2 regions of the Spirillospora sp. NPDC049024 genome follow, and region 2 is predicted to be linked to the other one. Evidence: riboswitches for the same ligand, from Rfam matches in the RefSeq annotation. Region 2 holds a riboswitch; the other holds the start of a gene.
The links. Region 2 has a riboswitch for cyclic di-AMP ahead of AB0C21_RS05760 (C40 family peptidase). Riboswitches for the same ligand answer to the same signal wherever they lie in the genome.
Positions count from the first base shown of each region.

Region 1: it holds a riboswitch for cyclic di-AMP, as region 2 does, so the genes downstream of both, AB0C21_RS42840 (NlpC/P60 family protein) here and AB0C21_RS05760 (C40 family peptidase) in region 2, are expected to answer to the same signal.

Region 1 is NZ_JBEZFD010000048.1:263-4,626, reverse strand. It holds gene AB0C21_RS42845 (response regulator transcription factor) at 1-25, shown strand, start outside; gene AB0C21_RS42840 (NlpC/P60 family protein) at 66-1,109, opposite strand; cyclic di-AMP (ydaO/yuaA leader) riboswitch at 1,113-1,257, opposite strand; gene AB0C21_RS42835 (M56 family metallopeptidase) at 1,361-2,299, opposite strand; gene AB0C21_RS42830 (BlaI/MecI/CopY family transcriptional regulator) at 2,304-2,681, opposite strand; gene AB0C21_RS42825 (phytanoyl-CoA dioxygenase family protein) at 2,740-3,513, opposite strand; gene AB0C21_RS42820 (helix-turn-helix domain-containing protein) at 3,583-4,364, shown strand, end outside.
Region 2 is NZ_JBEZFD010000003.1:36,601-40,964, reverse strand. It holds gene AB0C21_RS05770 (LacI family DNA-binding transcriptional regulator) at 1-301, opposite strand, end outside; gene AB0C21_RS05765 (transcriptional regulator) at 791-1,024, shown strand; gene AB0C21_RS05760 (C40 family peptidase) at 1,322-2,317, opposite strand; cyclic di-AMP (ydaO/yuaA leader) riboswitch at 2,321-2,511, opposite strand; gene AB0C21_RS05755 (amino-acid N-acetyltransferase) at 2,692-3,213, shown strand; gene AB0C21_RS05750 (RDD family protein) at 3,219-4,040, shown strand; gene AB0C21_RS05745 (RDD family protein) at 4,048-4,364, shown strand, end outside.

The DNA.
Region 1 (4,364 bases), on a different contig from region 2:
CGACGAGCACGTCGCGGCAGTGTAGGAGGCCCGGGACGGCGCGGCGCGCAAGGCCGCGCCCTGCGTCAGGCGACGCGGACCCCGCCGGCGAAGGGGCGGCCGGCGATCGGGGCGATCTTGACGACGTCGCCGGTCTGCGGCGCGTGGACCATGTTGCCGTTGCCGATGTACATGCCCATGTGGTGCAGGTCGCTGTGGAAGAACACCAGGTCGCCGGGCTTGAGCTGGCTCATGCTCACGTGGGTTCCGGCGTTGTACTGGCTGCCGGTGTAGTGGCCCAGGGTGATGCCGACCTGCGCGTAGGCGTACAGGGTCAGCCCGGAGCAGTCGAAGCCCTTGATGTTGGCGCCCTGCGCGGTGCCGTAGGACGGGCCAGAAGCGTTGCCGCCGCCCCAGGAGTAGGGCACGCCGAGCTGGCTCAGGGCGGCCCGGACGGCCGTCATCGCCTTCGCCGACGCTCCGCCGGAGCCGACGTTGGGGATGGAGCCGGGCCGTGAGCCCGCGGTGTTGTAGGTGCCGAGCTGCTTCTCGACCTTCTTGAGCTTGATCTGCAGTTCGCGGCGCTTCTTCTTCGCCTCGCCGGTGAGCGCGCGCACCTGGGCGGCGCGCTGCTCGGCGGCCTTGCGGGAGCGGTCCGCGCCCTGCATCACCTGGAGCATCTGCGTGATGCGGACGTCGTTCTGCTTGGCGAAGTAGTTGAGGGTCGCCGACTGGTCCAGGACGGCCTGCGGGTCGGAGGACGAGGCGAAGGCGATGGCCGGGTCCACCGGGCCGTTCTTGTAGCTGTCGGCGGCGATCTTCGCCATGCGCTCGCGGGCCTCGTCCAGGGCCTTCTGCCGGCGCAGCGCGCCGGCCCTGGCGGTCTTCGCCGCGTGCTCGGCCTGCTTGAGCCGTTCGCGCAGGCCGTTGTACTGCTCGCTGAGCTTCTCGGCCTCGTCGGCGAGCTTCTCCTGCTGGGCGGTCAGCTGCTTGCGCGTCGGCTTGGGCTCGGCGTGGACGGGCGCAGGCGTGAAAAGCCCGGTGGACAGCACGATGGCGGTCGTCCATGCCGTGCCGGTGACGGCCCGTCGCCGGGCCGTCCTTCGGGTGCTGGCAGCGCGTGGCTGCATGCGGCGTCCTCTCCTGTACCGCCTACCGGGTCAGCTGCCGGGTTCGGGCCGGAGTCGCCCTACCGTCCCGCTGGACGGATTCACCCCTGGAGATCGGGTCCCCGGTTCCCGGGACGGAGCCGTCCGCGGGATTCGGCGTGGTCGCCGGCCGTCCCCGGCGGGGACGTCGGACCGCGACCTCCTACGGAGCGTAGGAGATCATGGGGCGATTCGCCACATCATCCCGCATTTCGCCAGACCTCCGAGCCGCCTCAGCACGTCCGCGCCAGCTCGGCCACCGCCACGGCCCCGGCCAGGAGCGGCACGGCGACCGCCGCCACCACGAACAGGGCCGCCGCGAGGCGGGCGGCGCGGCGCGGCCTCTCCGGAGCGCCGCCCTCCAGCCGCAGCACCCGCTCCAGCAGCGCACCGGCGGCCGGCGCACCCGCCGCCCCGAGCGCTCCCGCGACGGCGGGCCCCGCCGAGAGCCGGCACAGCGCGGCCACCAGCGCCGTCCTGCCGTGAGCGCGGACCGCGGCGTCGTCCGCGGCCATCTCCAGCAGCAGCGGCAGCCGCGCCTTCGCGCGCCGGACGGTCGGCAGCCACGGCAGCATCGCGTGGAGCAGGTCGAGCGCCAGCAGCAGCACGTGGTGCCGCTGGCGCAGGTGCGCCCGCTCGTGCGCCAGGACGGCGTCGAGCTCCTCGGCGCCGAGCGCCTCCAGGGCCCCGGTGCTGACCACGATCGCGCGGTGCCGGGACGGCAGCGAGTACGCCGCGGGCACGGGGTGGTCGAGGACGAGGACGTCCGGGTGGCGGCCGTCCTCGCGGGCGACCAGCCGCAGCATCTCCCGGTGCCGCCGGCGGCGCCGCACGGCCCGGCCGAGCCTCGGCAGGCCGCGGGCGAGCACGGCGCCGCAGGCCGCGGCGAGGACGGCGCTCGCGGCGGCAGCGGCGGCGGTGGCGAGGCGGCCGTGGTGGGGCAGGCAGTCGCGCAGCCAGGACAGGAATCCGTGGCCCGGCCCGGGCGGCGCGAGCAGCGCCGCCGCGGCGGCGCCGGCGGCGGCGATGGACGTCCCGGCGAGGGCCGCCGTCCAGCAGGCGACGGCCGTCCCCGGGCCGACGGCCGAGCGCCTGAGGAGGTCCAGCGCGGGCCCTGCCGCGCATCCCAGCAGGACCACCGAAACGACCAGGCCGGCCACCACGTAGGTCACGGGATCACGCGTCTTCGCCGGCGGTCCGCCGCCGCAGCGCGTCCAGAAGGTGCCGCGCGTCCTCCGGCGGGACGCTCTCGGCGAACCGCGCCAGGATGGCGCCGTGGTCCGCGGACTCGCTCAGCGCGTCCATCATCAGCTCGACCGCGTACTCCTCCCGCGCCCGCGTCGGGCTGTAGCGGAAGGCCGTCCCGTCCTGGGTGCGCCGCAGGAGCCCCTTCTGCGCCAGGCGCTCCGCCACGGTCTGCACGGTGTTGTAGGCCAGCGTCCTCTCCGTGTTCCGGTTCAGCTCGGCCAGCAGCTCGCGGACGCGCAGCGGACCGGGCGCGGCCCAGAGCACGTCCATGATGGAGCGTTCGAGCGATCCTCCAAGTGCGGACATCGGGTCACCTCCGTCCCGCCCACATTCTGCCGGACATCCGCCCCGCGCCGGTTGCGGGTCACGCCCACGGGCGGGGGAAGGCTTCGCCGTCCAGCCGCGCTCCCTTGACGAGGCCCAGGGAGTCGGTCACGGGGTGCGGGTCGCCGCTGAAGACGGTGTCCGCGTCCATGTAGATGACGACGTGCGCGAGCCTGGCCAGATCGGTGGAGTTCGGCAGGGCCATATGGCCGGTGTAGCCGCTGTGGAAGGTGCAGTCCCCCGCTCGGAGCGGGACGGTCACGCGCGGGATCCACCGCAGTTCGGGATCCGCCGCGAACAGGTCGTCCGCGTCATGGAGGTCCTGTGCGCGCAGGCCGCTGCGGTCCTGCGTGCCGGGCAGGAACGTCATGCATCCCCGTTCGGGCGGGACGTCGACCAGCGCGATCCACGCCGAGAGCGGGAGCCGGTCACCGGCGTGCGGCCAGTACGGGCGGTCCTGGTGGAACTCGGTGGCGGTGTTGCTGTGCGGTTCCTTCACCAGCATCTGGTCGTGCCACAGCCGCAGCGGGAATCCGGCCAGCTGCTCGGCGATCCGGCCGAGCCGCCGGTCGAACGTGAGGTCCCGCAGGGTCTCGTCGGGCTGCCACACGTTCACCAGCTGGCTGAAGGTGCCGCCCTTCTCCAGGCTGTCCCCGCGATGGGCGTCGAGGTACGCCTCCGCGGCCGCTCTGAAACGCTCGACCTGCTCCGGCCCGAGCACCCCGCGGACTCGTACGAAACCGTGCTCTCGGTAGCTGCTCACGAGGTCGGCGGGCAGGCGTCCGTCCGGACCGATGTCTGACTTTCTGCTCATGCCGCCAGCCTTCCAACGGCGCGTGACCGCGGCTAGGCCGATCCCGTCCGGTACTCGTAGGATTCCGACATGGCGACAGTGCTGCACGAGCAGGGGCTGTTCGCGGACGGGCCGATCTGGGGAGGCCTGCACCGGCTCTCCTCGAAGGTCGAGGCGCACGCGCACGACTTCATCGAGATCGCCGTCATCGGGCCCGGCCGGGGGACGCACGTGACCGCCCGAGGCGAGCACCGGCTGCGGCATGGCCAGGCCGTCGTGCTCCGGCCGGGCGCGTGGCACGGTTTCGTGGACTGCGCGGACCTCGTCGTCGCCAACTGCTGCCTGTCGGCGCAGGCGCTGCGTTCCGAACTAGGAGGTCTCTACCAGGTCCCGGCCCTGCGGCGCCTGCTCTGGACCGAGCCCGTCGCCCCGGGCTCCAGGGGCGTGGCGGTCACCGTCCTCGGGCCGGACGCCGCCGACGAGGCCATCGACCAGATCCGGCGGCTCGAAGCGGACCTGTCCAGCGCGCGACCGCACGCGGGCCGCGCGCTGGGCAGGCTCGTCACCGTGCTCGGCATCCTGGCCGACGCGAGCGTCCCGGAGGCCGCCGGTCCCGCCCCGCACCCGGCGGTCGCCGCCTCCATCGCCCGGATGGAGGCGGCGCCGGCCGAAGCCTGGCGGCTGGACGGCCTCGCGCGCGCCGTCAGCCTCGATCCCGACTACCTGGGGCGGCTGTTCGTCCGGCACGTGGGGGTCTCCCCGCTGAACCACCTGGCCCGGATCAGAGCCGAACGGGCCGCCGACCTGCTCGCCGGCTCCGATCTCCCCGCCGCGCGCGTCGGCGCGGCCGTGGGATGGGACAACCCGACCTA
Region 2 (4,364 bases):
CCGCGTTGAGCGCGGCCTCGGCGCCCCGCGCGACGTCGGTCGCGTACGGGTTGGTGAGGTCCTCCACTACCACGCCGAACGCCCGGCGCGGCTGGTCGCCGAACTCGCCCGCGGTCCGTTCGGGGCCCGTGCGGAGCCGGCGCGCGGACTCGTTGCGGACGAACCCGAGCTCCTCGATCGCCGCGCGGACACGGTCACGGGTAGCTTCGGCCACGAGATCTGGCCGGTTTAGGACATTCGAAACGGTCCCAACTGAGACGCCCGCGCGCCTCGCGACCTCACGGATGCTGGTCTGTGGCAACTCGCTCCTCGTCCCGCTCCATGGGCGTTTTCCCAGGTAGTGGAGTTTTGCATGGCGTGGCACCGAATGCACGGTCACACATGGTGAACGTACGGGCGCGTAGCGCTCTTGACCGGCGCTTGACGGGCCGGATCCGGCCGCCTAGCGTTCCGAGCCGAAGCGTAGCTTGAAACGATTCACGATCTTCGTTCACTTGCGAGGACCGGTGAGTTCGGCGAGAGGGGCGGGTGCGGATGGCTGGCGATCTCATCCCGTCTCCCTCGGCGGGGCAACGAGTGAATCGTCACCCGGAGTTCCCCCGTACACCCCCGCAATCGGCCATGCGGCCACCTCCGGCCAAGCGCGTGAGACAGCAAAGGAACCCGATGATCTAAGTCCGGAAGGGTCCGGACCCGGCAACCCAACGCGCGTACAGATCGAGGCCAACCCGTGCCTGTGCAGCGGACGGCTGCATCCCCGCGGTCATCACCACGGACGAGGGAGGACGGAGTGGAAACAGCAGCCACACTCGCACGTCGTGGCACCGACGATTTCGGGCTGAGCGAAGAGGAGATCCGACTGCTCGCCCAGATCGCCAGCGGTGTCACCGCCGATGTGGCGGCACGCAAGCTGGAACTGAGCGCTCGGACCTTGCGGCGCCGGCTGCGGACGATCTGCGACCGGCTGGAGGTCAACACCCCTATCGAGGCCGTGGTGTGGGCGGCCCGGAGGCAGCTCATCTAGCCTGCACCCCCGACGCTCGCCAGGGGACGGCGGGCGTCATCCGGAGAATTGGCGGCTCGTTCGAATTCCGTCCGACCCCGCAGCGGCGGCGCCGGCGCCCTGGCAGGTAGGTCCCTGCAGAAGGCGCCGCCGCGGACGGCGTTCGAACCGGGCACGCCCCCTGAGCCGGCCCGAAAGCCGGCAGGACCACCACGTGTGCCCTGCCCGACACGTCCGCCCTCACTGGCACGGTCGGCGCGGCGAAGTCCGCAGCCACGGCGGTATCGATCGTCGTACGCGTTGCCTGCCGGGCCCCGGTCAGGCGACCCGCACTCCGCCGGCGAAGGGGCGTCCGTCCATGGAGGCGATCTTCACGACGTCTCCGGTCTGCGGGGCGTGCAGCATCTTGCCGCCGCCGACGTAGATGCCCATGTGGTGCAGGTCGGAGTAGAAGAACACGAGGTCGCCGGGCTGCAGCTCGCTGCGCGACACGTGCGTTCCCGCGTTCCACTGGCTGCCGGTGTAGTGCGGCAGGTTGATGCCGACCTGCTTGTAGGCCCACATCGTGAGGCCGGAGCAGTCGAAGGTGCTCGGCCCGGCGGCGCCCCACACGTACGGGCGGCCGATCTTGCTCATCGCGTACCGGAGCGCCTGCGCGGCCTTGCCGGTGCCGACGACCGGGAGCTTGGCGAGCTGGGTGGGGTCCTTGTCGACGAGCTTGCCGCGGATCTTCTCGTAGGCGTCGGTGACCTTCGTGCGCTGCGACTCGAGCTGCGACTTCAGATCCTTCACCTGCTTGGCGCGGGACTCGGCGGACTTGCGGGCCCGCTGCGCGGACTGCATGGCCTGCATGAGCCCGAGCACCTGGGTGCTGTCCTGCTTGGCGAAGTAGTGCAGGGTCGCGGCCTGGTCGAGGATGGACTGCGGGTCCTGGGAGGCGACGAAGGAGACCGTGGGGTCGGAGCCGCCCTGCATGTAGCTCGTCGCCGCGAGGGATCCGACCTTCTGGCGGAGCGTCTCTAGCGTCTTCTCCTGCCGCTTGGCGTTCTCCGTGGCCACCTTGGCGGCGCGCTGCGACTGCGCGAGCCTGACCTTCAGCCCGTTGTACTGCTCGGTGAGCTGCTCCAGCTGGTCGGCGAGCTTGAGGGCCTTCGTCCTCAGCTCCTTGGCCGAGGGGTCGGGGTCGGCGTGCGCGACGGCGAGCGTGTGCGGGACGAGCGCGTACGGAGCGGCCGAAACGACGATGAGCGCGCCGACCGCCGTGGCCGCGCGCCCGTAGAAGCGTGAAAGGGAAGCATGCCGCGATCGCTTCACGAATACTCCTCTCCTCAGCCGCCTACCGGGTTAGCTGACGGGTTGGGGCCGGAGCAGCCCGTCCGCGGCCGCGCGCGACCGATCGCTCGCGGCTGCGGATTCACCCCTCACGGTTGGTCGTCAGGGCGATCCCCCGAAACGCTCCGAAAGTGGGTCCCCGGCTCCCAGGACGCTGGTTGCGGCCTTGGGACTCGGCGGTTCGGCCTCCGTCCTGCGGTCGGCCGACGTCAGCGATGGACACTAACGGAACCCGCATGGGATGCCAACCAGAACATGCGAATTCGCAGGTGGCGCGGCGCGGTGGCGGCGCGTTCGGCCGCCTGCGCGGAGGGGTGCCCCTGGCGAGCGGCGGCGTTCGATAATCTCGCCTGTTTGTGGAAGTCGTGATCCGGCGTGCCCGCACCGCCGACGTCCAGGAGATACGCAGGCTCGTCGATCTGTACGCCGGGTCGGGGCGGCGCCTGCTGAAGAAGACGACGGTCAAGCTGTACGAGGACGTCCAGGAGTTCTGGGTCGCCGAGGACATCCAGCACGGGACGCCTGGGCGCGTCGTCGGGTGCGGCGCCCTCCACGTCATGTGGGAGGACCTCGCGGAGGTCCGCTCGGTCGCCGTTGAGAAGGAGTGCGGGGGACGGGGAATCGGGCACCGGATCGTGACCCGCCTCCTGGAGACCGCACGGGAACTCGGCGTGCGGAGGGTGTTCTGCCTTACCTTCGAGGTGGAGTTCTTCGCCCGCCACGGCTTCCAGCAGATCCTGGGGACTCCGGTGGCGCCTGAGGTGTACGAGGAACTTCTCCGCTCCTACGACGAAGGCGTGGCAGAGTTCTTGGACCTCGACCGGGTCAAGCCGAATACGTTGGGCAACACCCGGATGTTGCTTCGCCTGGAGGACTGACTCAAATGAGCGATTCCCCCCACAGCGGGCGGCCTTATCGGCCCCAGCAGGGGCAGGGTTCGTACGGCCCGCCGCCCCAGTACCAAGGTCCTCAGTGGCAGCAGCCGCAGCAGCAGCCGTCGTCCCAGCAGCAGTGGCAGCAGCCCCAGCAGCCTCAGCAGCAGTGGCAGTCGCAGCAGCAGTGGAACCAGCAGCCCGCCTATGACGACCACGGCTCCTACGACCACCACGGCTCCTACGACGACGGCGGCGATCTGGCGCTGGCGCCGATCCACCGCCGGGCGGGCGCCCGGATCATCGACAACGCGCTCGTCGCGGTCTTCGGATTCGCCCTCGTCCTTCCGGTGACGATCGGTGCCTTCGGTCTGGGCAAGCCCGGCAGCAAGACCGAGGACGAGGGGGGTGTGTGGAACTGGCCCATCATCTTCACCCTCTTCTGCGTGCTGTCCGTGCTGCCGTTCATCTACGAGGCCGTCCAGTTGTCCATGTGGGGGCGCACGCTTGGGAAGCGCGTCCTCGGCCTTGGCGTCGTCCAGGCGCGTCCTGCGGGCAGCCCGATCACCACGACGCAGGCGGTCTGGCGGGCGGGGATCACCCACGTCGGTTACCAGCTCGGCGTTTTCTTCTTCCTCGTCTTGGCGGTGATGGTGTGGGACTACGCCGCGTACGGGATGGTGCTGGTCTGGGCGGGCGCGCTCATGGCCTACCTCTGGGCGATCTGGGACCAGCCCCTGCACCAGTCACTGCATGACCGCTTCGCCGGCACGCTCGTCATCGACGAGCGGGTCGGATATGACGATTCCGAGTACTCCGAGTACGCGGGCTAAGGCCACGATGGCGGCACCGCTCGCCGAGCCCGGACAGAGGCTCCTCGCGCGCGTCGTCGACACGCTCGTCGTCGGCATCCCCGTCGTTCTCGTCGTCCGCGAGCTCGTGTCCGGGCACACGGCGGACGTCGTGGCTCCGACAGCCGTGGCCGGATGCATGCTGCTCTACGAGGCGGTCCAGCTCGCCCTCTGGGGCCGGACGCTCGGCAAGCGCGTCGCGGGCATCGAGGTGGTCGCGGCGACCGCTCAGGAGGCCTCTGGAGCGGCGGCACAGGGGGCCGGGGAGGCCGCCGGCGCCGCCGGTCCCGGGGGCGCCTCGGCCAT